3 regions of the Acidiphilium multivorum AIU301 genome follow, and region 3 is predicted to be linked to each of the others. Evidence: predicted binding sites of a transcription regulator. Region 3 holds the regulator's gene; each other region holds the start of a gene.
What was found. The regulator LexA, encoded in region 3, represses DNA repair genes until DNA is damaged. The targets are predictions, from matches to a motif close to TGTTCTANNTANGTTC.

Region 1 (9,616 bases), 1.5 Mb from region 3:
GTGGTGATGCCGGCGGCATTGGCCGCCTCGGCGGCGGTGGCGATGGTCTCGCGGTATTCGTAGCCGGGCTCGCCGAGCGAGGCGCGGGCATCGACCAGGCCGGGGCAGAGGATCTGCTCGGCGGCATCGATCATCACCGCGCCGTCCGGCCGGCCGAGACCGGCGCCGAAATCGGCGATGACGCCGTCGCGGACCAGCAGGTCGCCCACCGCGTCGTGGCCGGTGGCGGGATCGACGATCCGCGCGCCGCGGATCAGCGTGTCGGGGGGCGTGTCATGCATGGGCGAGCGCCGTCCGGGCCAGCACGTCGAGCACCGCCATGCGGATGGCGACGCCCATCTCCACCTGCTCGCGGATCACCGAGCGGGTGGCGTCGTCGGCGACCTGGCTGTCGATCTCGACGCCGCGATTCATCGGGCCGGGATGCATCACCAGCGCGTCCGGCTTCGCCATCGCGAGCTTGGCGGCGTCGAGCCCGTAGAAGGTGAAGAACTCGCGCGCGCTGGGGATCAGCCCGGCGCTCATCCGCTCGGTCTGCAACCGCAGCGCCATCACGATATCGGCGTCGCGCAGGCCCTCGCGCATGTCATGGAAGACGGTGGCGCCGAACTGGTCGATGCCGGAGGGGATCAGCGTCGGCGGGCCGACGACGCGCACCCGGCTGCCCATCGCGGTGAGCAGCAGCAGGTTCGAGCGGGCGACGCGGGAATGCGCGATATCGCCGCAGATGGCGACGGTGAGGCCCGCGAGCGTGCCCTTGCTGCGGCGGATCGTCAGCGCGTCGAGCAGCGCCTGGGTCGGGTGCTCGTGCATGCCGTCGCCGGCGTTGATCACCGCCGCATCCACCTTCTGGGCGAGCAGGGCGGGCGCGCCGGAGGCCTTGTGGCGGACCACCAGCAGGTCGCAGTTCATCGCGTTCAGCGTCGCCGCGGTGTCGAGCAGGGTCTCGCCCTTGGAGACCGAGGAGGTCGAGACCGACATGTTGATCACATCGGCGCCGAGCCGCTTGCCGGCGAGCTCGAAGCTCGTGCGGGTGCGGGTGGAATCCTCGAAGAACAGGTTGATCAGCGTCCGGCCGCGCAGCACGTCCCGCCGCGTCTTGCCCGACCGGTTGAGCAGCACGTAGCTCTCGGCGAGGTCGAGCAGGGCGGAAATGTCGCGCGGGTGGAGCCCTTCGATTCCCAGGAGATGGCGCGTCGGCAACCGCATGACGGTCTCCTTACAGCCCCGCCGCGCCGGCGGGAAGAGCGCTTCCTACTGGCTGGCCCAGACGATGCGGTGAAGGGCGCCGATCTCCTCGGTCATGAAGCCGCGGGGCGGGTAGGCGGGATTGAAGCAGCCGAGATCGACCCGGGAGACGGTGCGGCGCAGCAACTGCCGGGCCATCACCTCGCCACCGGCGGTACGGATGACGACACGGTCGCCGGTGCGCACGGGGGACGCGGGCGAGACCACGATGATGTCGCCATCGCGATAGACGGGGTCCATCGAATCGCCCTGGATGGTGAGCGCGAAGGCGTGCGGATCGCCGGCGATCCCGGCATCGCCGACGGGCAGGGCGATGCGGTCCCAGCCGCCGCCGGTCGGGTTGCCGCCCTCGTCGAAGAACCCGCCCTGGCCGGCCTGCGCGAGGCTGGCCAGCGGCACGGTGCGCACCGCCGGCCGGCGCGGGCGGCTGGTGCCGGCCGGCGTCGTGCTTCTGCCGCCGACCAGGGCGGCGAAGGCCTCGATGCCGATGCTGCTGGCCGAGAGAATCTTGGCGATGCTCTCGGTCGAGGGCCAGCGCAGCCGGCCATCCGGCGTGCGGCGCTTCGAGGGATTGAAGCTGGTGGGGTCGAGCCCGGCGCTGCGGGCAAGGGCGGAAGCCGACAGCCCCCGTTGCGCCGCCAGCGCGTCAATCGCCCGCCAGATATCTTCGTGCTGCATCGTCTTGTTCTTAACGGATTTATGGGTCTTTGAAAGAAAAAATTAAGGAAAACCATGAGTTAACGCTTGCGGCGGATACAACCTCTGGTTAGTATGTTCTTGTTTCGTTCTCATGGAGCTGTCGCGATGATCTTCGCCCCGTCAGAACCGCTGAGTCCAGATGCGAAACAGAATTGGAGAATGACCGGCGAACAGGAAAAAAATTCCGGAACCGCCGGAAAGATCCGAGCCCGCTTTCAGAAGGAGACATGAAATGACTTTGACCCTGCGCAACCTTTCCGTCCTCGCCTACGCCAACGGCTTCACCCTCTGGCACTATCGCGCAGGCAACGAGGCGCTTTCCGTCCTTGAGGATGACGGGTTCTTCGGCCCGGCCGCCGACCTGATCGCGCCGGGGGACATCGTGATGGCCTCCGGTTCCCAGGGCGCGCGGATGGGTGCGATCGCCCGCCGTGGCGACCACCTCGTGCTGGCGCCGATATAGGCCGCGGCCCAAAGGGCCTGCCCGCGCCGCCCGAACGATGGACAATTGCCTCGGCGGCGCGGCGGGCCTATCCCTGTTGCATGACCGTGAACATTGCCATCTGCCAGACCGAGGGCCGTTTCGCCGATCCCGAAGCGGGGCACACCCTGCTCGGCGAGGAGGCGCGGGCCGCCGCCGCCGCCGGCGCGGATCTTCTGGTGCTCCCGGAACTGTTCCTGACCGGATACAATCTCGGCGCGGCGCGTGCGCGGGAGCTGGCGCTGGATCCGGAAGGGGAGCAAATCGGCCGGGCGAGGGCACTCGCGGCCGAGGTCGGCATCGCGCTGTGCTTCGGCTTCCCCGAGCGTGTGGGCGACGGGGTCGCGAACAGCGCGATCCTGATCGACGAGGCCGGCGGCGCGCGGCTGATCTATCGAAAGGTGCACCTGTTCGGGGATCTCGACCGCGGGATGTTCGCGCTACGGGGGGATGGATTTCCGGTTGTCGCCTGGCGGGGGCTGAGCCTGGGCCTCGCGATCTGCTATGACATCGAATTCCCCGAGACGGCGCGGATGATGGCGCTGGCGGGAGCCGACCTGATCCTGGTGCCCACGGCGCTGATGCCGCCTTATTACGTTGTGGCGGATTCGCTGGTCCCCGCCCGGGCCTATGAAAACCAGGTCTACATCGCCTATGCCAATCATTGCGGCGGCGAGCCGGGGATCGACTATATCGGCCATTCCTCGATCTGCGGGCCGGACGGCGCGGTGCTGGCCAAAGCGGGCGCCGGCCCGACGCGACTGATGGCGCGGATCGATCCCGGACACCTCGCCGAAGTGCGCCGCCGCGATCCGTTGCTGGCCGACCGGCGGCCGGTGCTCTACGGGACGATCGCGGGCTGAGGCGGGCCGTTCAGAGCCGGCGGAGCATGACGATCCGGTTGGAATTGGTTCCCCGCGTGCCGTTGCTGACGCCCCAGCAATTCGAGGTCTTGGTGAAGGTCTGAAGGTTGACCAGCACGCCAAGCCGTTGAAAGGGCAGGCCATCCGCCGCTTGCCAGACGCGCTTTTCGAGCAGCACCCGGCCGCGCCGCACCTCGCCCACCTCGAAGGCGACATGGCCGCCCGGCCGCACGAGCCGGGCCAGTTCGGCGAGCACGCGGCGCACCATTTCCGTCCAGGCGGCTTCGCTCCGGTGCAGGTCGATTGCGACCGCGCCGGGATCGATCCCGGCGAACCAGCAGCGCAGCCAGTTGTCGGCCGCATAGTCCACGACATCGAGAAACGGCGGCGAGGTGACGACCAGGGCGACCGAGCGCGCGGCCAGGCCCGGAACATGCCAGGCCGGACCGGTGTGCAGGCCAGGCGCGCCACAGGCGGGAACGGTGCCGTCGCGCAGCAGGGATTTCGATTTCCGGAGGATGAGGGCGGCGATGTCGCGCTCGGGTGGGGCGAGGCCCAGCCTTTCGTTAATCCGACGCTGCGCCGTGACGGACACGGCCTGGTTGGGCGGCATCGAGCGGCCGGAGAAGAAGCCGGGGGAGTGGCCGGTGAGCCGGTTGATCGCGACCATGCGAATCCAGTCGGCGACCGGATCGGGCCGCACGGCGCCCAGCGGGGCGCGTTCGGCGAGCCAGTCCCGCAGCGCCTCGAGGCGGGCGAGGGTCATGGGATGGTAGAAGGCCAGCAGGTCGTCGCGACGGATTTTCCCGAGCGCCCAGTCCACGCTGCGCAGCGAATCGGCGATATCATGCAGATCGATCGGCCGCAGCCGGGGGCGGCACATCAGCGCGGCAAGCGGATTGATGTCGTTGCCGGCGGCCCGGCGCTGCATCAGCGCCGCCTGCACCAGCGTTGTGCCACGGCCCATGAAGGGGTCGAACACGAGATCGCCCGGGGCAGTGAGGCGGGAAATGAAGAAGGCCGGAAGCTGTGGCTTGAAGCAGGCCCGGTAGGAAATCTCGTGGATCGCGTGGGCCTGGCGCTGGCCGGACGTCCAGAACGCGTTGATGAAATAATCGATCCCGTCCGCGCGTTCGTGGCGTGTTATGCCGTCGAAATCACGGAAGTCGAGAATTCCGTCGATGAGCGTCCGGTCGGGAAAAGGCTTCGGCAATGTCATGTTCAAGATGTCCATGAAGCCCACGGATCACTTCAGACGTGGTGAAAATCTGCGTCTTCCGGATTTCAGGTGTTCATGATCTGGCATTTGGCGAGGGCTTCTGTCCGTGGTCGCTTTTCGTGCCGCATGCAATACTGAAGCAATAGTCTTCAGCCTCCGAAGCCCGCCGGCTGGCCACCGAAGGGCACTTGACCGGAAGCCTGAACCCGGCAAAACACGGCTATTCAGACAGAACGCCGGGTTAGCACAGCGGTAGTGCAGCGGTTTTGTAAACCGAAGGTCGGGGGTTCAAATCCCTCACCCGGCACCAGCTTTTCGGACAGCGTGGGCGTCTCGACAAGGTAGGCCGCGCCTGAATCGGCGCTGCGCCCATGGCCGTGGCCGGGGCTCGGTTTCGCCCCTTCGGCGAACGGTCATGATGCATGAGACAACATCGAATTGGCCTTGAGATCGGACCATCCGACGGGGCGGTCGATAGTAACCCGGTGAGGACATGCCTCACCGGGAGATTTTTTCATGTCAGGGGGAGAGTGTTCCGGTTCGGCCCGTCTGTCTGCCCGAATGTCCCGAACACGATTTCATCATGACCAAACCTCGTCCCAGGAGCCGGCCGTCGAGGCCTTGCTGTATTCGGTCGCGCGGTTCTCGAAGAAGTTCGTGTGCTCGACGGCGTTGAGCATCTCGTCGAGCCAGGGAAGCGGATTCTTGTCGACATGGAAGAGCGGGTTGAGTCCGAGCTGGAGCAGACGGCGATCCGCGATATAGCGGATGTAGCGCTTCACCTCTTCGGCGGTCAGCCCCTCGACGGCGCCGAACTCGAAGGCGAGGTCGATGAAGGCATCCTCGTGATCGACGATGGTGGCGCAGCAGAGATAGATCTCGCGCCGCAGTTCCTCGGTCCAGATTTCCGGGTTCTCGGCGACGAAGGTACGGAACAGCTTGATCACCGAGTTGCAGTGCAGGCTCTCGTCGCGCACCGACCAGGAGACGATCTGGCCCATCCCCTTCATCTTGTTGAAGCGCGGGAAGTTCAGCAGGATCGCGAAGGAGGCGAAGAGCTGCAGCCCTTCGGTGAAGGCGCCGAAAGCGGCCAGCGTCTTGGCGATCTCGTGCTTCGAGTCGACGCTGAATTCCTGCATGTAGTCATACTTGTCCTTCATCTCCTTGTATTTGAGGAAGGCCGAGTATTCGACTTCGGGCATGCCGATCGTGTCGAGCAGGTGCGAATAGGCGGCGATATGGATCGTCTCGATGTTCGAGAAGGCCGACAGCATCATCAGCACTTCCGTCGGTTTGAACACCTGGCTGTAGTGCTTCATGTAGCAGTTGTTCACCTCGACATCCGCCTGGGTGAAGAAGCGGAAGATCTGGGTGAGCAGGTTGCGCTCGCCGGGGGTGAGGTTGCGGTGCCAGTCCTTCACGTCGTCCGCGAGGGGAACTTCCTCCGGCAGCCAGTGGACGCGCTGCTGGGTCAGCCATGCCTCGTAGGCCCAGGGGTAGCGGAACGGCTTGTAGACCGGGTTTTCCGTGAGCAAGTCGAAATGCGCGGGGGTTTCGACCGGGATGGGCGCGGCGGTATCGGCGGTGGTGACGGACATTCAGGCAGATCCTCGGAAAGACGTGGGAACGCGGCGGCCGGACTACTGGCAGGCCAGGCATTCCTCGTAATTGGTCGTGCTTGCGGCGGCGGCAACCAGCGGTGCCGGGGCCGGCGCGGTGCGGTTGGCGGCGTCGCCGTGCTCGTGGCGCTGCACCTTCTCGCTCACCGTGTCAGCGCGCTGGATCGAGAGAGAGCGGCAGTAATAGAGCGACTTCACGCCCTTCTTCCATGCCTGGAAATGGATCTGGTGCAGATCCCGCTTGTGGACATTTGCCGGCAGGAAAACGTTGATCGACTGGCTCTGGCAGATATACGGCGTGCGGTCGGCGGCGTGTTCGATCACCCAGCGCTGGTCGAGTTCGAAGGCGGTCTTGAAGACGGCCTTCTCGTCGTCGGTGAGAAAATCGAGATGCTGTACCGAGCCCTTGCTGACGGTGATGTTCGACCAGGTTTCCTCATCGTCGCGGCCCTTGGCGGCGAGGAGCTGCTGCAGGTGGCGGTTGCGCACCGAGAAACTGCCGGACAGGGTTTTCTGCAGGAAGACATTGGCGGCGATCGGCTCGATGCCGGGGCTCGAATTGCCGGCGATGATCGAGATCGAGGCGGTCGGCGCGATCGCCATCTTGTGCGAGAAGCGCTCCATCACGCCGTATTCGGCGGCGTCGGGGCAGGGGCCGCGTTCCTCGGCGAGCTTGCGCGAGGCGGCATCGGCGCCGGCGCGGATATGCCGGAAGATGCGGATGTTCCACGCCTTCGCCATCGCGCTCTCGAACGGAATGTTGAGCGACTGCAGCAGCGAGTGGAACCCCATCACGCCGAGGCCGACCGAGCGCTCGCGCATCGCGGCGTATTTGGCGCGGGCCATCGAGTCCGGCGCGCTATCGATGAAATCCTGCAAGACGTTGTCGAGGAAGCGCATCACGTCCTCGATGAACTGCGGATTGTCGTGCCATTCGAGCCATGTCTCGAGATTGATCGATGACAGGCAGCAGACGGCGGTGCGCTGCTGGCCGTGATGATCAAGGCCGGTGGGCAGGGTGATCTCGGCGCAGAGATTGGAGGTCTTTACCTCGAGGCCGGCGAGCTTGTGGTGCTCGGGCCGCGCGTTGTTCACGTGGTCGGCGAAGATGATGTAGGGCTCGCCGGTCTCGATCCTGGCGGTCAGGATGCGGATCCAGAGCGAGCGGGCGGAGACGGAGCGGACATGCGCGCCGTCCTTGGGCGAGGTGAGGGCCCACATCTCGTCCGCCTCCACGGCGCGCATGAACGCGTCGGAGACCAGGATGCCGTGATGCAGGTTGAGCGCCTTGCGGTTCGGATCGCCGCCGGTGGGGCGGCGGATCTCGATGAATTCCTCGACCTCCGGATGGGAAATCGGCAGGTAGACGGCGGCCGAACCACGGCGCAGCGAGCCCTGGCTGATCGCCAGCGTCAGGCTGTCCATCACCCGGATGAAGGGAACGACGCCCGAGGTCTTGCCGTTCTGGCCGACCTTCTCGCCGATCGAGCGCAGGTTGCCCCAATAGGAGCCGATGCCGCCGCCCTTGGAGGCGAGCCAGACATTCTCGTTCCAGAGATCGACGATGCCTTCCAGGCTGTCCGACGCCTCGTTGAGGAAGCAGGAGATCGGCAGGCCGCGCTTGGTGCCGCCGTTCGACAGCACCGGGGTCGCCGGCATGAACCAGAGCTTGCTGATGTAGTCGTAGAGCCGCTGGGCGTGCTCGGCGTCGTCGCCATAATAGGAGGCGACGCGGGCGAACAGGTCCTGATAGCTTTCGCCCGGCATCAGATAGCGGTCGTTCAGCGTCGCGCGGCCGAATTCGGTGAGCAGCGAATCGCGCGAGCGGTCGATCCTGATCTGATAACCCCCACGGATCTGCACATCGGTGTCGAGCAATGCGGGTTCGGGTCGGTTGATCGCGTTCATTGCAGTGGGGGCTCCCGTCGTTTCGGCGAAGCACATAACAACATATTGGGTAGGCATCGCGCAATCGCCACTAGATCAAGTTAATCCAAAAAAATCTCTTGCGCCGAGTCGGGCCCGGACGGTCTTATGTGTTCGTTGTTTGTTCTTATGCTAGACTTATGGCGCCGGCCCGGCAAGCGGGTGGCCGCACAATGCCGAATCGACGCAAAGGCCCGCGCGATCTGCATCGCGCGGGCCTGAAAAACCGTGGGGCGGTCGGGAGAGGCGGAAGCCGCGGTTCAGCGCAGCCCCTGGCAGAAGGTCTGGATGCGGGTGCAGGCGTCGCGCAGCGCCTCGGTCGAGGTCGCGTAGCTGACCCGGAAATAGCCGGGATAGATGAAGGCGCTGCCATGCACGGCCGCGACTCCCTGCTCTTCCAGCAGCGCCGTGACGAAGGCCTCGTCATCGACGATTTTTGTTCCGCCCGCCGAGGTCTTGCCGAGGCAGCCGGCGATCGAGGGGAAGACGTAGAACGCGCCCTCGGGCTTCGAGCAGGTGATGCCCGGGGCCTCGTTGAGCATCGCGACCACGAGATCCCGCCGCTCGCGATAGGCGGCGCGCATCACGTCGATCGCGTCCTCCGGGCCTTCCAGCGCGGCGAGGGCCGCGGCCTGGCTGACCGAGGAGGTGTTCGAGGTCGACTGGCTCTGCAGCTTGTCCATCGCCTTGATGAGCTGGACCGGCGCGCCGCAGAAGCCGATTCGCCAGCCGGTCATCGCATAGGCCTTGGAGCAGCCGTTCATCGTCACCGTGCGCTCGCGCAGCTTCGGCTCGACGCCGACGATGGTGGCCGGAGCAAAGCCGTCATAGACGAGCTTCTCGTAGATGTCGTCGGTGAACACCCAGATGTCGGGGTGGCGCAGCAGCACGTCGCAGATCGGGCGGAGGTCTTCCGCCGAATAGGCCGCCCCGGTCGGGTTCGAAGGCGAGTTCAGCATCAGCCACTTGGTCTTCGGCGTGATCGCCGCCTCGAGATCCTCGGCGCGCAGCTTGAAGCCGTTGTTCTGGCTGCAGGGGACGAAGACCGGCTTGCCCTCGGCGAGCTGGACGATGTCCGGATAGCTGACCCAGCACGGTGTCGGGATGATCACCTCGTCGCCGGCCTCGACGGTGGCGAGCATGGCGTTGAAGATGACCTGCTTGCCGCCGGTCGAGACGATGATCTCCTGCGGCGTGTAGTCGATCCCGTTGTCGCGCTTGAATTTCGCGGCGACGGCCTTGCGCAGCGCCATGGTGCCGGCGACGTCGGTATACTTGGTCTCGCCCGCCTCTATCGCGGCGATGGCGGCGCGCTTGATGTGGTCCGGCGTGTCGAAATCAGGCTCGCCGGCGGAGAGGCTGATGATGTCGCGGCCCTCGGCCTTGAGCTGGCGCGCCTTGGTCGAAATGGCGATCGTCTGGCTCGGGCTGATCCGGTTCAGGCGTGCGGCGATCAGGTTCATGTGCGATGCTCCCCGTGACAACGGCCCCGATGTAACCGAACTGCCGCGCGATGAACATGGCCCTGATGCGCGGGCCGGCACGAACTCCGCTCATGACG
Region 2 (9,616 bases), 1.2 Mb from region 3:
TTTCCTCGGGCAGCGGCGTCGCCGGCAATGCCTACATCATCAATCAGGACATCCTGGACACGACGGATGCGGTCCTCGCCTCGCGGAAAGGCTTCTGGCTTCACGGATTGGGCAGCTTCGGCCAGGCCAATGACGGGAATATCACCGACGGGGGCGCCATCATCGGCTATGGAGCCCGGATCCGGCCCGGCTTCCTTCTCGGCGTCGCTGTCGCCGGCACCGCCAGCAGCAGCAACACCGCCTACCAGCAGATCTCAAACCGCCAGATCAGCCTCTCCGACTACGGGATCTATCGGCACGGTCCATGGCGGATCGCGTTGACGCTGGGCCTCGGCCATCTCGGCGTGAATTCCCGCCGCAGCCTCGTGCCGAGCGGTCTGGTTGCAACGGGAACCGGCCATGGATGGTTTCTGGGTTCCGGCATCAACGCCAGTTACACCGATCATATTGACCGCGGCTTCATCACGCCTTTCGTTGCCGCACGCTATCTGCACGTGTCCCAGGAAGGTTTCGCTGAACATGGCGCCGGCTTGCTCGATCTTGCCTATGGTCGGCAAGGCAACGATCTCGGTGCGATCGGCGCGGGCGCCAGAGCCGGGTACCAGATCAGGACCTTCGGGCTCGATCTTGAGCCCTGGATCGAGGTCGGCGGCACGTCCTATCTCGGCAACCGCCTGCTCGCTTCCACCGAGACTCTCGGCACCGAGATCATGCCGGTGAGCGCGCAAGCGGCGCCAAGCGCAACCCTCGACACCGGGCTCGGACTGACCCTCCGCACCCAGCACGGCTGGAAAGGCCGGCTCGTCTATATCAGCCGCAGAGGCGACAACACCTCCCTGAATGCATTCAATTTCACGGCAACCTGCAATTGGTAGCGACAGGAACTGCCGCCCGCAGAGCGGGGCGTGGCGGCAAGCTGGCCGGCGACGATCGGCCAGAAAAACCCTGCAAAATCGATGGAGCGGGTGACGGGAATCGAACCCGCACAGCCAGCTTGGAAGGCTGGAACTCTACCATTGAGCTACACCCGCAACGCCACAGGGTATAAGCGCAGCGCGCGCCGCCATCAATAGAGCCGGGCGGGACAATGCCGGGCGGGACAATGCCGGGCGAGACAAGCCGCGCCCGCGCGGCTATGCTGCCGCCATGCCCGTCACGCACGAGGTTTTCAACCAGGCCGGCGAACCGCCGGCGCACGACGCCTTCACCGGCGATGCCGCCCTTCTCGAGGCGGTTTCCGCCTTCGGCGCCGGCTGGGCCGCCCCCCATCTCGCCGCGGTCGGCGCCCGAATCGGCTCGCCCGAACTGCGCGCCCTGGCGCGGGAGGCGAATCGCAACCCGCCCGAACTCGCCGCCTTCGACCGCTTCGGCCACCGCATCGACGAGGTCGCCTTCCACCCCGCCTGGCACCGCCTGATGGGCATGATCCGCGCCGACCGCTTCCACAGCCTGGCCTGGACCGAACCCCGCCCCGGCGCCCATGTCGCCCGCGCCGCCGTGGCCTATCTCTGGGGCCAGGGCGAGCCCGGCGTCTGCTGCCCCGCGGCGATGACCTTCGCCGCCACCGCCGCCCTCGCCCACGCGCCCGACCTGCTCGCCCGCTTCCGCGACCGGATTCTCGCGCCCGGCTACGACCCGCGCCCGCTGCCGCCGGCGGAAAAACCGGCCCTCGGCGTCGCGATGGCGATGACCGAGAAACAGGGCGGCTCGGATCTGCGCCAGACCCGCACCACCGCGACCCGCGCGGGCGATTCGTGGCGCCTGACCGGCCACAAATGGTTCTTCTCGGTCCCCACCAGCGACCTCTTCCTCACCCTCGCCCGCACCGGCGAGACGATCTCCTGCTTCCTCGCCCAGGGCTGGCGCGACGACGGCAGCCGCAACGCGGTGCGCATCCAGCGCCTGAAGGACAAGCTCGGCAACCGCTCCAACGCCTCCTCCGAGGTCGAGTTCGACGGGCTGGAGGCGGTCATGGTCGGCGCCGAGGGCCGCGGCATCGCCACCATCATCGAGATGGCGCATCTCACCCGCCTCGAATGCGCGCTCGGCGCCGCCGCGCTGATGCGCCAGGCCACCTCCCTCGCGCTCCACCACGCCGCCCATCGCCGCGCCTTCCAGCGCGCCCTGATCGACCAGCCGCTGATGCGCGCCGTCCTCGCCGACATGGCGCTGGAGGCCGAGGCGGCGCTCTGGCTCGCCCTGCGCGCCGCCGCCGCGACCGATGCCGCCGCCCGTAACCCGGCCGAAGCCGCCCTCGCCCGGATCATCGTCCCGGTCGCGAAATACTGGACCTGCAAGCGCGCCCCCGCCCTGCTCGCCGAGGCGCTGGAATGCCACGGCGGCAACGGCTTCGTCGAGGAACACCCGATCGCCCGGCTCTACCGCGAGGCGCCGCTGAACGGCGTCTGGGAAGGGGCGGGCAACGTCATCTGCCTCGACGTGCTGCGCGCGCTGACCCGCACGCCCGAGGCCGCCGCCGCCCTCGCCGCCGAACTCGCCCCCGCCCGCGGCGCGGACACCGCGCTCGATGCGCTGATCGCCGGCGTCGAGGCGATGCTCGAACGCCCCGAATCGGCCGAGCCCGTCGCCCGCCGCCTCGTCGAGCATCTCGCCCTCGCCCTCTCGGCCGCGCTGCTGCTCCGCCACGCCCCCGCCGCCGTCGCCGAACGCTTCATCGCCGCGCGCATCGTCCACCCCGCGCTGGCCTTCGGCGCCGCCGGCGCCACCGGCGGCGACGCCGATCTCCTCGCCCGCGCCGCCGTCATCCCGGACGCCTGCCCAAACGCCTGAAGGACCGACCGCCCATGCCCGAACCCGTCATCGCCCCCTACGGCACCACGCGCGCCGGCGCGAAGGTGCGGCGGATCACCCTCGCGAACGCGGCCGGCATGTCGGTCAGCCTGCTCGACTATGGCGGCATCGTCGACGAACTCCTCGCCCCCGACCGCCGCGGCCGCCTCGCCAATGTCGTGCTGAGCTGCCCCACCCTCGCCGACTACGAGACGAAAAGCCCCTATTTCGGCGCGCTCGTCGGCCGCTACGCCAACCGCATCGCCGGCGCCGCCTTCACCCTCGACGGCGTCCGCCACACCCTGCCGGCCAACGAGGGCGCCAACACCCTGCATGGCGGCCCGGCCGACGGCCCCGCGCCCAATTTCAGCCACCGCGTGTGGGACATCGTCGCCGCCACCGGCAGCGCCCTCACCCTCCGCCTGCACAGTCCGGACGGCGAGAACGGCTTCCCCGGCGACCTCACCGTCTACGTCACCTACACGCTGACGCCGGACAACACGCTCCGCCTCGACTATGCCGCCCGCGTCGCCGGCCGCGCCACGGTGCTCAACCTGACCAACCACGCCTATTTCAACCTCGCCGGCGGCGGCACGGCGCTCGACCACGAAATCGCCGTCGCCGCCGCGCGCTACCTCGCGCCCGATGCGGCGAACATCCCGACCGGCGCCATCGCCCCCGTCGCCGGCACCTGGCTCGACCTCACCCGCCAGCAGCGAATCGGCCCCGCCCGCGCCGGCCTCGACCACTGCTTCGTGCTCGACAAGCCCGAAGGCGTCATCGGCCCCGCCGCCCTCCTGCGCGACCCCGCCTCCGGCCGCGTCCTCGCCGTCGAGACCACCGAGCCCGCCGTGCAGGTCTACGCCGCCGGCAAGCTCGACCTGCCGCCCTACGGCCCCGGCGACGGAATCGCCCTCGAAACCCAGCATTTCCCCGATTCGCCGAACCGCCCCGCCTTTCCCTCCACCAGGCTCGACCCCGGCGAGGCCTTCCGTTCCAGCACCGTCTGGCGCTTCACCACCGACCAGACGAGAACATGACGAGAACAAATGGTTAATAAATTCTTACCAAACGTGTTGCCGATATGTTCTCTTCATGCAAAACTCATCCTCGACGGGCAACCCGGCGCCCGCTAGACTAATTTCGCGCTCCGGTTGCATCACGCCGGCCCGCCCAACACGCTTCAGGAGTTACCGATGGAAAAGAACAAGGCACTCGACGCCGCCCTGGCCCAGATCGAGCGCGCCTTCGGCAAGGGCTCGATCATGCGCATGGGCTCGCGCAGCGAATCCGAGGCGATCGACGTCATTTCCACCGGCTCGCTCGGGCTCGACCTCGCCCTCGGCATCGGCGGCCTGCCCCGCGGCCGCGTGATCGAGATCTACGGCCCCGAATCCTCGGGCAAGACCACCCTCGCCCTGCACGCCGTGGCCGAGGCGCAGAAGCGCGGCGGCACCTGCGCCTTCGTCGACGCCGAGCACGCGCTCGACCCGATCTACGCCCGCAAGCTCGGCGTCGATGTCGACAACCTGCTGATCTCCCAGCCCGACACCGGCGAACAGGCGCTCGAAATCGCCGACACCCTGGTCCGCTCCGGCGCGATCGACGTCCTCGTGGTCGACTCCGTCGCCGCCCTCGTCCCCCGCGCCGAGCTCGAGGGCGAGATGGGCGACAGCCATGTCGGCCTGCACGCCCGCCTGATGAGCCAGGCGCTGCGCAAGCTCACCGGCTCGATCTCGCGCTCGAAGACCCTGGTGATCTTCCTCAACCAGATCCGCCTCAAGATCGGCGTCATGTTCGGCAACCCCGAAACCACCACCGGCGGCAACGCGCTGAAATTCTACGCCTCCATCCGCATGGACATCCGCCGCATCGGCTCGATCAAGGACCGCGAGGAAGTCACCGGCAACCAGACCCGCGTGAAGGTGGTCAAGAACAAGCTCGCCCCGCCCTTCCGCCAGGTCGAGTTCGACATCATGTACGGCGAGGGCATCTCCAAGGTCGGCGAACTGCTCGATCTCGGGGTGAAGGCCGGCATCGTCGAGAAATCCGGCGCCTGGTTCTCCTGCGACAGCCAGCGCATCGGCCAGGGCCGCGAGAACGCGAAACAGTTCCTCCGCGACAACCCCGACGTCGCCGCCTCCATCGAACAACGCATCCGCGCCCAGGCCAACCTCGTCGAAGCCGCCATGATCACCGACGAAACCGAAACCGAAGCCGCCGATTAATTTGCTCCTGCCCCGGCGGCGCCCCCAGCGCCGCCGCCCCCACTCGATCGACCTCACCGGAATAATGGCTATGGGGGGGGAAACCGGACTGGCGGGTTTGGGCGGAGAGTATCTAATAAGGAATATTATCACATATAGACGCGCCGAAGTGTGCGTGAAGCCGAACACGCTTTACGAAAAGTCGTTTGTGGCCTCTCCCGCGGTGCAGGCATGAATGAAGCGCTGCCCGAAATCGGTTAACATATATTGAGAGCGAACCCTGACACCAACTTGCTCTCGCGGTTCATTGCCAAAAATTGGCTCCTGATTCCCCTGTTGAAAAATCCCCGCTAGTCCGAGTTGATGTAGGTGGTTCATGTAGAATTGCACGTTTTCAGGGTAGGTCAGTCCGGTTCTTGGGAGCTCATCAACTTCCACTCTGCTCGCACCCGTAAATAGATTCAGCTTTCGGTCGTAGTCCCTTGCTTGCCTATCCGGTTGTTACCCACACCCACTAAATGTAGGGTGTGTCCATTCCCCGGAATAAAGCTCGTCAAAGGTTGGTGCGGCTGCCCTACCCGCGATTCCGAGCAGCGAGCGGAACGCGTTGAAGGGATAGAGGCGCCGGTTGAACCGAAACGTGAATTCATTGAGGTAGGCTTGTAGATGTTTGGCGCTGACCCCGTGATGGATGCCGTTGATCCAGGTCTTCAGGTTGGTAAAGACCAAGTGGACGATCGGCAGGAATTCTTCTGCCACCTCCGGGTCGCCGCATTCGGCGATTGCATGGTGGTCGAACCCGCGCCTTCCGAGACCGGCATAGCCGCTCCAGTCGTCGGTAACGATCAGCGATCCGGGAGCAACGGCGTTTTCGACGAATCCGCAGAGCGAATTGGCGCTACGGTCGGGGACAACAGCGAGACGAACGCGTCCCGCGTAGCGACCGTCTTTCCGATTGTCGAGCTTGGTTCCCGGTTTCCGGTGGCGCACCTCCACGGCACAGGCGACGAGAACCTTGTGATGGACACCCCGTCCATCGCCTCGGGTTCGTCCTCCAACCCACGTTTCATCCACTTCGACGTGTTCTTGCGGCGTGTCGCCAATCTTGTCGCGCTCGGGGCGCACCATCCCGGCGCGCAGCTTATGAAGGATGCCGAAGGCGGTCTCGTAGCGCGACAGGCCGAGTTGCCGCTGAAATTGGACGGCCGACATTCCGGGCGTCTGGCTGGCGATCAAGTAAGCCGCCCAGAACCAAGTCGACAGCGGCGTGTGACTGCGTTCCATAACGGTCCCAGCCATCAGGCTTACGTCTTTGCGACAGGCCCGGCAGCGCAGAACGCCCGGGCGCGCCTCGAAACGGAACGGCTCGCCAACGACGCCGCACCTTGGGCAGGCGAACCCTCCATTCCAGCGGGCGCTTTCGAGATAGGCGGCACAGGCCGCGTCGTTCGGGAAAATACGCTGGAATTCCGGCAGAGACTGCGGGAACGGCAGGTCTTCACGGGCCAGGACATCCATGCCCAACACTAGATCTAGTAGGTATGGGAGTCAACCGGATAGGCAAGGTCCCTTGTATGAACATAATCGAACCTGCGACCTTTGAGGTTCGATAGTATTTTTGCTTCATCACTGGAAATCTGTCTGATTATGATCGGGTAAGATGGGTGCGCCTCGTGCGCACGGTCACTATCTACTGACCGACTAAGCAGCTCCGAAAACAGTTCGTCGATGGGCGTCCCTTCTGGCTCGTAGCGAATACCCTCGACGATTGGGCCGAGAATCTGAGGAGCAGGGGCAATTCTCTTTTCCTCGGGCACCCGCCGCACTGCCCGATCAACAAACTGTCGGAATCGGTCTTGGTATGCGGCGAGAAGTTGAACGGGTGCCAAAGCTAAGTGCAAAACCTTTGCCAGATCGGTCAGAATTTCTCCTGTTTGCTGTGCAGCCGAGAGCGTTGCGTCCCTGATCGGAAGTTGACGGATAAGCTCCTTTGCTATCTCCGTACCTAGGTCGTTTCCCGACGAGCTATTTTCGGTCAATTTTCGCTCCTTTGCAACAAATCTGGGAATCGTCACGATTTCGACAATATAGCAGTGAGCTAGCATAGCAGTGAGCTAGCTCCTTCAACGTCTCCCCTCAGCACGGCGCTGCCTCGCTTCTGCTTACTGCTGTTGCTGGTGAACGCAGGGGTGCGCTCCATACTTTGTACTCGCGCCTTAGCCCGGCAAGCACAGAGTGGGTGCGCGCGGCGATTACCATCCTACGAATGGCAGCTTTCGGCGCTGACCTCATGACGTCCTAGCGTCCGACAAGGGTCGCAAGCCACCACCACCCCCTGATCCTCCTATGCCGCCGCCCCCACCGGCGCAAAAATCCTTGCCCACCCCCGCCCGTCCGTGTTCCTGTTCCGTTCATGGACCTCGCCGCCCGCTTCCGCGCCATCATCGACGGTTTCTGCCAGGCCGTCGCCGTGCGCGGGGCGGCGCGAAATCTGGCGCCTGACACGCGCGCCCTTTTGCTCCTCCTCTGGACCCGCCTGCGCCGCGCTGCTGCCCGCTTCGCCGTCCTCGCCGCCGGCGCGCCGCCGCCCCGGCCGCGCGCGCCGAAACCCCGTCCCGCCCGGCCCCGCGCGCCCGACCTGCCCCGCCGCCGCGGCTGGGTTCTTGCTCCCATCCCCGAGGCCGCCGGCATCGCCGGCCGCCTCCGCGCCCTGCTGGAGGATCCGGCGACCATCGCCCTGATCGGGACCGACCCGCGCTTCGGCCGCATCCTCCGCCCGCTCTGCCGCACCCTCGGCCTGCGCCCGCCGCCCTGCCTGCGCCGCGCCCCGCCCGCGCCGAAACCGCGCCCCCCGCGCCGCCCCCGCGTTCGGCACCCGTTGGCCCCGGCAAACGACCCGCCCAACCGCCTCGAACGCGCCACCCCGCTCTGGCTCGCCCGCGCCCCGCCCGCCCGTGCCTGACCCCGCCGCGCCCCCCCGCCCGCCATCGCCCGATGCGCGGATGCCTGCCCCTGCCCGCCGCTCGGATGACATTGCCGCAACCCTGCGGTATGGCTCTGCGCACAACACGTTTCAGGGATCACGGGCCTTTTCATGACCTCCAGCAACGACATCCGCGCCACCTTCCTCGACTTCTTCGCCCGCAACGGCCACGAGGTGGTGCCCTCCGCACCCCTGGTGCCGCGCAACGACCCGACGCTGATGTTCGTCAATGCCGGCATGGTGCCGTTCAAGAACGTCTTCACCGGCCACGAGCACCGGCCCTATGTCCGCGCCGCCTCCTCGCAGAAATGCGTCCGCGCCGGCGGCAAGCACAACGATCTCGACAATGTCGGCTACACCGCCCGGCACCACACCTTCTTCGAGATGCTCGGCAACTTCTCCTTCGGCGACTATTTCAAGGACGTCGCGATCGAGAACGCCTGGACCCTGCTGACCCGCGACTTCGGCCTGCCGAAGGAAAAACTCCTCGTCACCGTCTACCACGAGGACGACGAGGCCGCCTCGCTCTGGAAACGGATCGCCGGATTGCCGGATGAGAAAATCATCAGGATCGCGACCGACGACAATTTCTGGCGCATGGGCGATACCGGCCCCTGCGGCCCCTGCTCGGAAATCTTCTACGATCACGGCCCGTCCATTCCCGGCGGCCCGCCCGGCAGCCCGGACGAGGATGGCGACCGCTTCATCGAGATCTGGAACCTCGTCTTCATGCAGTTCCTCGAGGAGCCGGCCGGCGTGCGCAACCCGCTGCCCCGCCCCTCGATCGACACCGGCATGGGCCTGGAGCGCTTCGCCGCCATCCTCCAGGGCAAGCACGACAACTACGATACCGACACGCTGCGCGCCCTCATCCTCGCCTCGGCCGAGGTCTCCCACACCGATCCCGACGGCGCGCACAAGGTCAGCCACCGCGTCATCGCGGATCATCTCCGCGCCACCTCCTTCCTGATCGCCGATGGCGTGCTGCCCTCGAACGAGGGCCGCGGCTACGTGCTGCGCCGGATCATGCGCCGCGCCATGCGCCACGCCCACCGGCTCGGCATGCGCGAGCCCTTCATCTACCGCCTGGTTCCCGCCCTCACCCGCCAGATGGGCGTCGCCTTCCCCGAACTCCCCCGCGCCGAGGCCCTGATCGTCGAGACGCTGAAACTGGAAGAGCAGAAATTCGCCGTCATGCTCGAACGCGGCCTCTCGCTCCTTGAGGATGAGGTGCAGAAACTCGGCTCGGGCGAGAAACTCCCGGGCGCGGTCGCCTTCAAGCTCTACGACACCTACGGCTTCCCGCTCGACCTGACGGAAGACGCGCTGCGCGAGCAGCATCGCGGCCTCGACCATGAGGGCTTCACCGCGTCGATGGCGGAACAAAAAGCCCGCGCCCGCGCCGCCTGGGCCGGCTCCGGCGATGCCGCGACCGAAACCGTCTGGCTCGACCTGCGCGACCGTCTCGGCGGCACCGAGTTCCTCGGCTACTCGACCGAGGAGAGCGATGCCAGCATCCTCGCCGTGGTGGTGAACGGCGCGCCCGCCGGCCGCGCCGAGGCCGGGCAGGAGGTCGCCCTCATCCTCAACCAGACGCCCTTCTACGCCGAAAGCGGCGGCCAGGTCGGCGACACCG
Region 3 (9,616 bases):
CAGGTTCCAGGGCATCATGTTGTCCTGTCCGAAACCGAGGCGGCGGCCGAGATAGAGCGCGCAGACGAGGCCGGCAATGCCGGAATTCACCTCGACGACCGTGCCGCCCGCGTAGTCGGCGATGCCGAGCCGGTAGAGCCAGCCTGCGGGACTCCAGACCCAGTGGGCGATTGGCGCGTAAACCAGCAGCGACCATGCGGCCATCACGATCAGCAGGGCGGAAAACTTCATCCGCTCGGCGAAGCTGCCGGTGATCACGGCCGGGGTGATGATCGCGAAGGTGAGCTGGAACATGACGAACACGCTCTCCGGCACCCGCAGATGCACGGCGTCGGGCAGCCCCGTGCCGAGGGTGAAGGGCAGGTTCCAGTCGCGCGCCAGGTTTTCCAGCAGGACATCGCCCAGCCCGCCGACGAAGCCGTTGCCGTTGGAAAAGGCCAGGCTGTAGCCGACCACGAGCCACAGGACGGAAACGACCGCGCAGATGATGACGCTCTGCATCATGATCGAAAGCACGTTCTTCTTGCGGACCATGCCGCCGTAGAACAGAACGAGGCCGGGAATGGTCATCAGCAGCACCAGGACCGAACTGACCAACATCCAGGCAGTATCGCCCGCGCTCAAACCCGATTCTGCCGCTTTTGCAGGCAAACAGATGCCGGCAAGCGGGAGCGAGAGGGCTCCCACCGTCCATAAACGTCGCGTCATGGCGACCCGCTCCTTCTTGTTCCGCCCGTTATCCGATGCGGCTGATCCGTGTGACATCGGGCAGTTAGCAGGAATTGTGCCAAAACCTCGGGCGCTGGCCATGGCGCGCCGGCCGGGCCGTCAGGCAGAATCGGGGATGAACTTCCTCCGGATGTCCATTAGCACATCATTCCGGCACATGGCCGGTGGCGATCGCCCTTCGCGACCTCGTTGCAGCCTGTCCTTGATTACGCCGAAATCATCGTCCGGACTCGGCCCGAACCTTGTTTCGCCACGATTCCGCGCTGTAGGGTCCGACAGCCGGAAACGCTCCGGCGCGGGAAGGAGCATTCAATGACGGATTGGAAGCGCAGGCGGCGGCAAGCGACGACGCTGGGGCTGATTGCGGCAATGACGGTGACGCTGGCCGGGTGCGGCGCGGATGCCGGCAATCGCATGAGCGGCGGGGCTGCCGGCGGGGCCGCCACGGGCGCGACCTTCGGCCTGATCGGCGGGCCGATCGGCGTTCTCGTCGGCGGTGCCGTTGGAGGCGGCATTGGCGCTCTCACCGCCGCGAACACGACGCCGAAGCAGGTGAATCTCGGCAATCCGCCCTGGGCCGGCGGCGCGGCGGCGCCGGCCACGAACGAAGCCGGGCCAGGGCCGGCCAATGCGGCACCGCAGCAACTGGCGCCGGCGCCGATGTCTTCCTCTCGTGGCTACACGAGCGGTACGGGAAGCGATACCGGCTATGGCGGGAACAGCAGCGTTCAGGCGCAGCCGCTCGCCCCGCCGGGCTGACCTCGCGCGGCCGCGCGGTCAGGCGCTGCCGTTGACGTATTCCCGCAGGCTGCGCACTTCGTGCGTCTGCGTCTCGATCAGCGACTTCACCACGTCGCCGATACTGACGACACCGACCAGCTTGCCCCCGTCGACGATGGGCAGATGGCGGAAACGCCCGTCGGTCATCAGGTTTTCCGCCTCGAAAACCGTGGTCGACGGCGTCGCCGTGGTGGGGGCGCGGGTCATCAGCTGGCTCGCCTCCATCTCCAGCGTCGCGGCGCCGTTCGCCGCCAGGCTTCTGACCACGTCGCGCTCCGAGAGAATCCCGAGCAGGTCGCTGTTCGGCGACTGCACGACCACAGCGCCGATGCGCTTCTCCGCCAGCACGACGACCACCTCGCGGATACGCGCCTCAGGCGGCACCGAGATCAGCGCGGTGGGTTTCCGTTTCAGTATCGCAGCCATCGTTGTCATCGCAAACCTCCCGAGGACGCCCTCGCCGCACGACGGCGCGGCGGACAGGCTCATTCCAGACCAGACTATGTCGGCGGTTTCGCCCAGATCAACACAAATGGTTCATCTCGCCGGATTTTCATCATCCCGTGCGGCGCATCCGGCCGCAACCCACGCCTCCTGAGCCGCGACGATGGCGAGTTCGTCCGTTCCGAGGGCGGCGGTGATGCGGAGCAGTTCCGTCGTTGCTGCCGCAGCGGCGGTCAGGGCCGCGTCAAGCCGACGCGACGGCAGGTAATGGGCCATGAACAGGGCGGCGAAGGCATCGCCTGCGCCGGAGAACCGCCCGGCGAGGCGGGGTACGGAGATCTGCCGGCGCCCATCCGGGTCGATGGCGAGGATGTCGAGCATGCCGGGCGCCGTATCCGCGCCGGCGAAACCGGTCAGGACGACCAGCCTCGTGCCAAGCGCCTCCATGGCGGCGAAGGCGCTGGACCGGTCCGTGGGGGTGGTGCCGGCAAGAATGCCGAGCTCGAAGGCGTTCGGCAGCGCGATATCGGCGCGCGGCACCAGGGTTTCGCGGATCGCGGCGATCAGCGGCGGCGGCACGTAGGCGCGCCCGTCATCGCCGATGACCGGATCGCAGACATAGAGCGCCGCCGGATTCGCCGCCCGCGCCCGGCTGACGGCCTCGCCCACCACGGGAACCGCGGCCGCGGCGCCGAGATATCCGGACAGCACCGCCTCGCACCGCGCGAAGGCGCCGCGCGCGGCGAGCCCGTCCAGCAGGGCGGCAAGCCGCGCCGGCTTCACCGGGCCACCCTCGGCGCCGCCATGGCCGGGATGATGCGACAGCAGGACCGTCGGCAGCGGCCAGACCTCGTGGCCATGCCGCGCCAGGATGAAGGCCGCGCCGGCATTGCCAACCGCGCCGTTGAGCACCTGTGACTGGATCGAGAGAATCGCCATGGCCCGGTTTGGCGGCAGGGCGCGCGGCCTGGCAAGGGCCGGCGGTTGCATGCCCGCCTTCCCTGCGCCATCTCACCGGGCAAACGTCTTCATTCATTGTCGAAAGGTCTTGCCGTGGCGCGCATTCCCAAGCTTTTTCAGCCGGTCAGCTTCCGCAGCGTCGAGGCGCGCAACCGCATCGTTGTCTCGCCGATGTGCCAGTACAGCGCGATCGACGGCCTCGGGCAGGACTGGCACATCCAGAATCTCGGCGCCAAGGCGATGGGCGGCGCCGGCATCGTCTTCACCGAGGCGACGCATGTCTCGCCCGCGGCGCGGATCACCGCCCATTGCCTCGGCCTTTGGAATGACGGGCACGAGGCTTTCATGAAGCGCCTCGTCGCGCTGATCGAATATGGCGGCGCGGTGCCGGCGATCCAGATCGCCCATGCCGGCCGCAAGGCAAGCCAGACCCAGCCCTGGAAGGGCGACGGGTTCGTGGCGCCCGATGCGGCGGATGGCTGGCTGCCGGTGGCGCCGAGTCCGCTGCCCTTCGCGCCTGATCGCCCCGCTCCGCACGAACTCACCGCCGGCGAGATCGCCGCCATCGTGGGCGATTTCGCCGCGACCACGGCCCGCGCCCGCCGCGCCGGGTTCCGCATCGTCGAGCTTCACGCGGCGCATGGCTATCTGCTGCACCAGTTCCTCTCGCCGGTCAGCAACCATCGCACCGACGCCTATGGCGGCGATCTCGCCAACCGCGCGCGGATCGTGATGGAGGCGATCGACGCGATGCGGGCGGAATGGCCGGACGACCTGCCCTTCTTCGTGCGCCTGTCCTGCACCGACTGGATCGAGGGCGGATTCGACGCCGACCAGGCGGTGACGCTGTGCCGCTGGCTTGCCGCCCGCGGCGATGTCGACCTGATCGACAGTTCGACCGGCGGAATTTCGCCGCAGCAGAGGATTCCCTCGATCCACCCCGGCTACCAGGTGCCGTTCGCCGAGCGCATCCGCCGCGAGGCCGGGATCGCGACCGGCGCGGTCGGCATGATCCGCGAGCCCGAGCTTGCGGCCGAGATCGTCGCCAACGAGCGGGCGGATCTCGTCTTCCTCGCCCGTGCCCTGCTGGCCGACCCGGCATGGCCGATCCGCGCGGCGCAGCATTTCGGCCTGCCGGTTGATCTCGTGCCGCAATATCAGCGGGCTCTCGTCTGACCTTCGGCCGGGTCGCGCCAGCGTCACGAAGGTCTTGACGCGGCGCGAATCGGCCCTTTAAGAACAGATGTTAGCGTTTTGTTCCCAAAAGCGTCCTGTCGGCCCCGGCCATTGCGGCGCATTCGGGGCAAGAAGCCGGAGAATGCCCGATGCTCACCCGCAAGCAACACGAACTGCTGGTCTATATCGATCAGCATCTGCGCCGGACGGGCTGCTCCCCGAGTTTCGAGGAGATGAAGGAGGCGCTCGACCTCAAGTCGAAATCGGGCATTCACCGGCTGATCGGCGCGCTGGAGGAACGCGGGTTCCTGCGCCGGCACAAACACCGCGCGCGGGCGCTGGAAGTGCTGCGCCTGCCCTCGGATGCCGCGGCGGACCGGCCGGATACGGGCTTCGCGCCCAATGTGATCCGGGGCGATTTCACCGCCCGCCTGCAGGGCGCGCGCGCGGCCGATCCGGCGGCGGCCATCACCCTGCCGCTCTACGGGCGGATCGCCGCCGGCCAGCCGATCGAGGCGCTGCGCGAGCACCAGGCCGAAATCGAGATTCCCGCCTCGCTCGTGGGTCCGGGCGAGCACTACGCGCTCGAGGTGGCCGGCGATTCGATGGTTGATGCCGGGATCCTCGATGGCGACACCGCCATCATCCGCCGGGGCGAGACCGCCGAGACGGGGCAGATCGTCGTGGCGCTGATCGACGATGTCGAGGTGACGCTCAAGCGGCTGCGCCGGCGCGGCAACTCGACGGCGCTGGAGCCGGCCAACCCGCGCTACGAGATCCGCATCTTCCCGGCCGAGCGGGTGAAGGTCCAAGGGCGGCTGGTCGCGCTGTTCCGACGCTACTGAGCCGGCCCCACCCCCCTTTGACCCGCCGGCCAACCGGGCCGATATTGCGCGCATGAGCGTGTGGGGGAAGATCATCGGCGGCGTCGCGGGGTTCGCCGTCGGCGGGCCGTTCGGCGCCGTGGCCGGCGCCGCGCTGGGCCATGCCGCCGATACCGGTGACCTCGGCTCGCTCGGCGCCCGGCTCGGCCGCGCCCTGCCGCTCGACTCCGCCCGCTTTGCCGCCCTGCTCGGCCGGCGCGAACAGGTGTTCGCCATCGGCGCCACCGTTCTCGCCGCCAAGCTCGCGAAATGCGACGGGCCGGTGGTCCGCGCCGAGATCGACGCGTTCAAGCGGCAGTTCCGCATCGAGGATGCGGCGATCCCGACGATCGGGCACCTGTTCGACCAGGCGCGCGAGGATGCGTCCGGCTTCGAGCCCTATGCGCGCCAGCTCGGCGAGAGCTTCGCCGACAACCGCCTTGCCCTCGAGCAGGTGCTCGGCGCGCTGTTCGCCATCGCCCGGGCGGACGGGCCGGTGAACGCGCGCGAAGCCGACATGCTGGCGCGGATCGGCGCGCTGTTCGGCCTGGGCGAGGCGGCCCGCGCCCGGGCGGCGAACCCTTCGGGCGGCAATCTCGGTGAGGATCCGTATCAGGTGCTGGGCATCGCCCGCACGTCCAGCACCGAGGCGATCCGCGCCCACTGGAAGGCCCTGATGCGCGAGAACCATCCGGACCAGCTTGCCGCGCGCGGCGTGCCGGCGGAGTTCATCGCCCGCGCGACCGAACGCGTCGCCCGGATCAACGCCGCCTGGGACACCATCAAGCGCGAGCGCGGCGCGTGATCTCGCCCAACCGGGACGCGCGGCCGGCGGGAATGCCGGTCGATCACCTGGTGCTCCACTATACCGGCATGCGCAGCGCGGCTGCCGCGATCGAACGGCTCTGCGACCCGGCGGCGAAGGTTTCGGCGCACTATGTCGTCGACGAGGCGGGCGGCCTTCACGCGCTGGTCCCCGAGCGGGACCGCGCCTGGCATGCCGGGATCAGCTTCTGGCGCGGCGCGCGCGGGCTGAACGACCGGTCGATCGGCATCGAGATCGTCAATCCCGGCCATGAATGGGGTTATGTCCCGTTCCCGCCGCAACAGGTCGCGGCGGTCATCGAGCTTTGCCTTGGCATTCTCGGCCGCCATCCGATCCCGCCGCGGAACGTGGTCGGCCATTCGGACATCGCGCCGGACCGCAAGCAGGACCCTGGCGAGCTGTTTCCCTGGCCGCAACTCGCCGCCGCGGGGATCGGCCTGTGGTCGGCGGCGGCGGGTGCCGCGGGCGACGATCTCGCCGCCGATCTCGCCGCGATCGGCTATGACGTGGCGCTCGACCGCGCCGCGGTCGTGGCCGCGTTCCAGCGGCGGTTCCGGCCCGAACGGGTCGATGGTGTGGCGGATGCCGGCACGCGCGCCCGCGCCGCGGCGATCCGCGCCCTGTTCGGCGCCCATTGACCGGGCGCTGGCGATCGCCCAAGAAGCGCGGGCCAGACGGTTGGACGGCCGCCGTGCCGCTCGCGGCGCGGAGGAAAGTCCGGGCTCCATGGAATGACGGTGCCGGCTAACGGCCGGCGGGGGCGACCCCAGGGAAAGTGCCACAGAAAACATACCGCCGGTACGCCTCGGCCTGCCGGCAAGGGTGAAAAGGTGCGGTAAGAGCGCACCGCGCCGCCGGCAACGGGGGCGGCAGGGAAAACCCCACCGGGAGCAAGACCGAATAGGGGCGACCGGCGGCATGAGCGATCATGGCCGCGGAGGGATTCCGCCTCGTCGCCCGGGTTGGTCGCGCGAGGCACGCAGCGATGCGTGTCCCAGATGAATGGCCGTCCAGCATCCGCGAGGGTGTGGACAGAACCCGGCTTACAGACCGTCTGGCATTTTTGCCCCCGCGCGCCGCCCGGCCATGCCCGCGCGCGATTAGGCAATCGGGGCCGGCTCTGCTATGAGTGAGGTCAGATTTCCCGCCCAATGGAGTGCTTGACCGGCATGACCAGCACCGCCGATTCGACCGCCGTACCCGCTTCCGAAGACCCGGCCGCCGCGCCCGACGGCGTCTATGACGCCGCCTCGATCAGCGTGCTGCGCGGCCTCGATGCGGTGCGCAAGCGGCCCGGCATGTATATCGGCGACACCGATGACGGATCCGGCCTGCACCACATGGGCTTCGAGATCATCGACAACGCGGTGGACGAGGCGCAGGCCGGCTTTGCCGACCGGGTCGATGTCGTGCTCAACGGCGACGGCTCGATGACGGTGACCGACAATGGCCGCGGCATCCCGACCGACATTCATCCCGAAGAGGGGATTTCGGCGGCCGAGGTGGTGCTGACGCGGTTGCACGCCGGCGGCAAGTTCAACCAGAATTCCTACAAGGTGTCCGGCGGGCTGCACGGCGTCGGCGCTGCGGTGGTGAACGCGCTGTCGGAATGGATGGAGGTGCGCATCTGGCGGGACGGCAAGGAGCACCTCATCCGCTTCGAGAACGGCGACACGGTGGCGCCGCTCGCGGTGGTCGGCGCGTCGGAGCACGGCACCGGCACCTCGGTCACGTTCAGGCCCTCGGCCGCGACCTTCACCCGCACCGAGTTCGATTTCGCGATCTACGAGCGGCGGTTGCGGGAGCTTGCCTTCCTCAATTCCGGCCTGACGATCAACCTGCGCGACGAGCGGCACAGCGCCGTTCAGGAGGCGCATTTCCGGTACGAGGGCGGCCTCGTCGAATTCGTCTCCTGGCTCGACCGCGCGAAGACACAGCTGTTCTCGCCCCCGGTTACCGCGTTCAAGGACGATGCGCCGGGCGGCATCAAGGTCGAGTTCGCGCTCGCCTGGAACGACACCTATCACGAGACGATGCTCTGCTTCACCAACAACATCGTCCAGCGCGACGGCGGCACCCACCTCGCCGGCTTCCGCTCGGCGCTGACGCGCGTGGTTTCCAAATACGCGGAGAGCCTCGGCAAGAAGGACAGCCTCTCGCTCTCCGGCGAGGACATGCGCGAGGGGCTGACGGCGGTGCTTTCGGTGAAGGTGCCGGACCCGAAATTCTCGTCGCAGACCAAGGACAAGCTCGTCTCCTCCGAGGTGCAGCCGCTGGTGCAGGCGGCGGTGGCGGATGCGCTGGAACACTGGTTCGAGACGCACCCGAAGGAAGGCAGGCTGATCGCCCAGAAGGTGATGGACGCCGCCTCCGCCCGCGAGGCCGCGCGCAAGGCCCGCGAACTCACCCGCCGCAAGGGCGTGCTCGACATCTCGACCCTGCCCGGCAAGCTGGCCGACTGCCAGGAACGCGACCCGGCGAAGTCGGAAATCTTCATCGTCGAGGGTGACTCGGCGGGCGGCTCGGCCAAGCAGGGGCGCGACCGCAAGACCCAGGCGATCCTGCCGCTGAAGGGCAAGATCCTCAATGTCGAGCGGGCGCGGTTCGACCGGATGCTGGGTTCCGCGGAAATCGGCACCCTGATCACCGCCCTCGGCACCGGCATCGGCCCGGCCGAGCCGGAGCAGGGCGGGTTCGACATCTCGAAGCTTCGCTATCACCGCATCGTCATCATGACCGACGCGGACGTCGACGGCTCGCATATCCGCACGCTGCTGCTCACCTTCTTCTTCCGCCAGATGCGCGAGCTGATCGAGCGCGGGCACCTCTATATCGCGCAGCCGCCGCTCTATCGCGTCAAGCGCGGGAACGAGGAGCGCTACCTGAAGGACGACGACGCGATGGAGGCCTACCTCTTCGAGCGCGCGCTGGCCGAGGTGGCGATCGAGGGTGTGGACCTCGCGGCCGAACTGCCGTTCATGCGCGAGGCGGCGCGGCGGATCGCCGATCTCGCGCGGGATATTCCGGTGGCCTATGTCGAACAGGCCGCCATCGCCGGACTGCTCGGGGCGACGCCCGAGGCCGCCGGCGATCTGGCGCCCGTGCTCGCGGCGCGGCTCGATGCGATTTCGCTGCCGAACGAACGCGGCTGGATGGTCGCGGTGGATGCCCAGGGTGTCACCATGGCGCGGACCGTGCGCGGCGTTGCCGAGCGGCACACGATCGATCTCGCGATGCTGCGCTCATCCGATGCGCGCTGGCTCGCCGAGCGGTCCGGCCGCCTCGAGGCGCGCTTCGCGACCGCGCCGCAACTGGCGCACGGAACCGCGGCGCAGCCGGTCCGCGGCCCGTCCAGCCTGATCGAAACCCTGTTCGGCATCGGGCGCAAGGGATTGTCGATCCAGCGGTTCAAGGGGCTGGGCGAGATGAATCCCGACCAGCTCTGGCAGACCACGCTCGATCCCACGACCCGCCGCCTGCTGCAGGTGCGGATTGGCGACGCCGAGGACAGCGACCAGATCTTCTCGACCCTGATGGGCGATGTCGTCGAACCGCGCCGGGAATTCATCGTCGGCAATGCGCTCAAGGTCGCCAATCTCGACGTGTGACCGCGGCTGGAGCGGTCCGGTCCGCTGCCGGGAGTGCTGATGGTATCCGGAATGCATTCCGTGACATGCATTGGCGCATTTGCGCTAGTGGCTGCTTGGCGGAATGGAATTTCGGGCGGGCGAAGCCCGTTCGACGGTGCTGTCGGCCAGCATGTCGTGGATGATCAAGATGTGATTGCCCGGGGACTGTCTGATCGGAAAGGACTGACGTTATAATTCAGCCCATCATG

Region 1: the regulator LexA is predicted to act here: its motif matches at 2,021-2,036, upstream of ACMV_RS05630 (S24 family peptidase).
Region 2: the regulator LexA is predicted to act here: its motif matches at 3,865-3,880, upstream of recA (recombinase RecA).

What each region holds. Positions count from the first base shown of each region.
Region 1 is NC_015186.1:1,276,344-1,285,959, reverse strand. Features, by position in the region: gene ACMV_RS05640 (dihydroorotase) at 1-281, opposite strand, end outside; gene ACMV_RS05635 (aspartate carbamoyltransferase catalytic subunit) at 274-1,209, opposite strand; gene ACMV_RS05630 (S24 family peptidase) at 1,255-1,926, opposite strand; gene ACMV_RS05625 (hypothetical protein) at 2,180-2,410, shown strand; gene ACMV_RS05620 (carbon-nitrogen hydrolase family protein) at 2,491-3,291, shown strand; gene ACMV_RS05615 (DNA methyltransferase) at 3,302-4,510, opposite strand; tRNA gene ACMV_RS05610 (tRNA-Thr) at 4,746-4,820, shown strand; gene ACMV_RS05605 (ribonucleotide-diphosphate reductase subunit beta) at 5,092-6,108, opposite strand; gene ACMV_RS05600 (ribonucleoside-diphosphate reductase subunit alpha) at 6,151-8,037, opposite strand; gene ACMV_RS05595 (pyridoxal phosphate-dependent aminotransferase) at 8,316-9,518, opposite strand.
Region 2 is NC_015186.1:970,771-980,386, reverse strand. Features, by position in the region: gene ACMV_RS21780 (autotransporter-associated beta strand repeat-containing protein) at 1-875, shown strand, start outside; tRNA gene ACMV_RS04245 (tRNA-Gly) at 958-1,031, opposite strand; gene ACMV_RS04240 (acyl-CoA dehydrogenase family protein) at 1,147-2,790, shown strand; gene ACMV_RS04235 (aldose epimerase family protein) at 2,805-3,830, shown strand; gene recA (recombinase RecA) at 3,987-5,018, shown strand; gene ACMV_RS22100 (Abi-alpha family protein) at 5,190-5,435, opposite strand; gene ACMV_RS04225 (IS1595-like element ISAcr1 family transposase) at 5,499-6,515, opposite strand; gene ACMV_RS19655 (Abi-alpha family protein) at 6,530-7,036, opposite strand; gene ACMV_RS04220 (hypothetical protein) at 7,411-7,959, shown strand; gene alaS (alanine--tRNA ligase) at 8,092-9,616, shown strand, end outside.
Region 3 is NC_015186.1:3,499,170-3,508,785, forward strand. Features, by position in the region: gene ACMV_RS15990 (ammonium transporter) at 1-708, opposite strand, end outside; gene ACMV_RS15995 (hypothetical protein) at 1,042-1,488, shown strand; gene ACMV_RS16000 (CBS domain-containing protein) at 1,507-1,944, opposite strand; gene pdxY (pyridoxal kinase) at 2,047-2,943, opposite strand; gene ACMV_RS16010 (NADH:flavin oxidoreductase/NADH oxidase) at 3,007-4,089, shown strand; gene lexA (transcriptional repressor LexA) at 4,239-4,934, shown strand; gene ACMV_RS16020 (TerB family tellurite resistance protein) at 4,987-5,757, shown strand; gene ACMV_RS16025 (N-acetylmuramoyl-L-alanine amidase) at 5,754-6,416, shown strand; RNA gene rnpB (RNase P RNA component class A) at 6,449-6,840, shown strand; gene gyrB (DNA topoisomerase (ATP-hydrolyzing) subunit B) at 6,948-9,386, shown strand.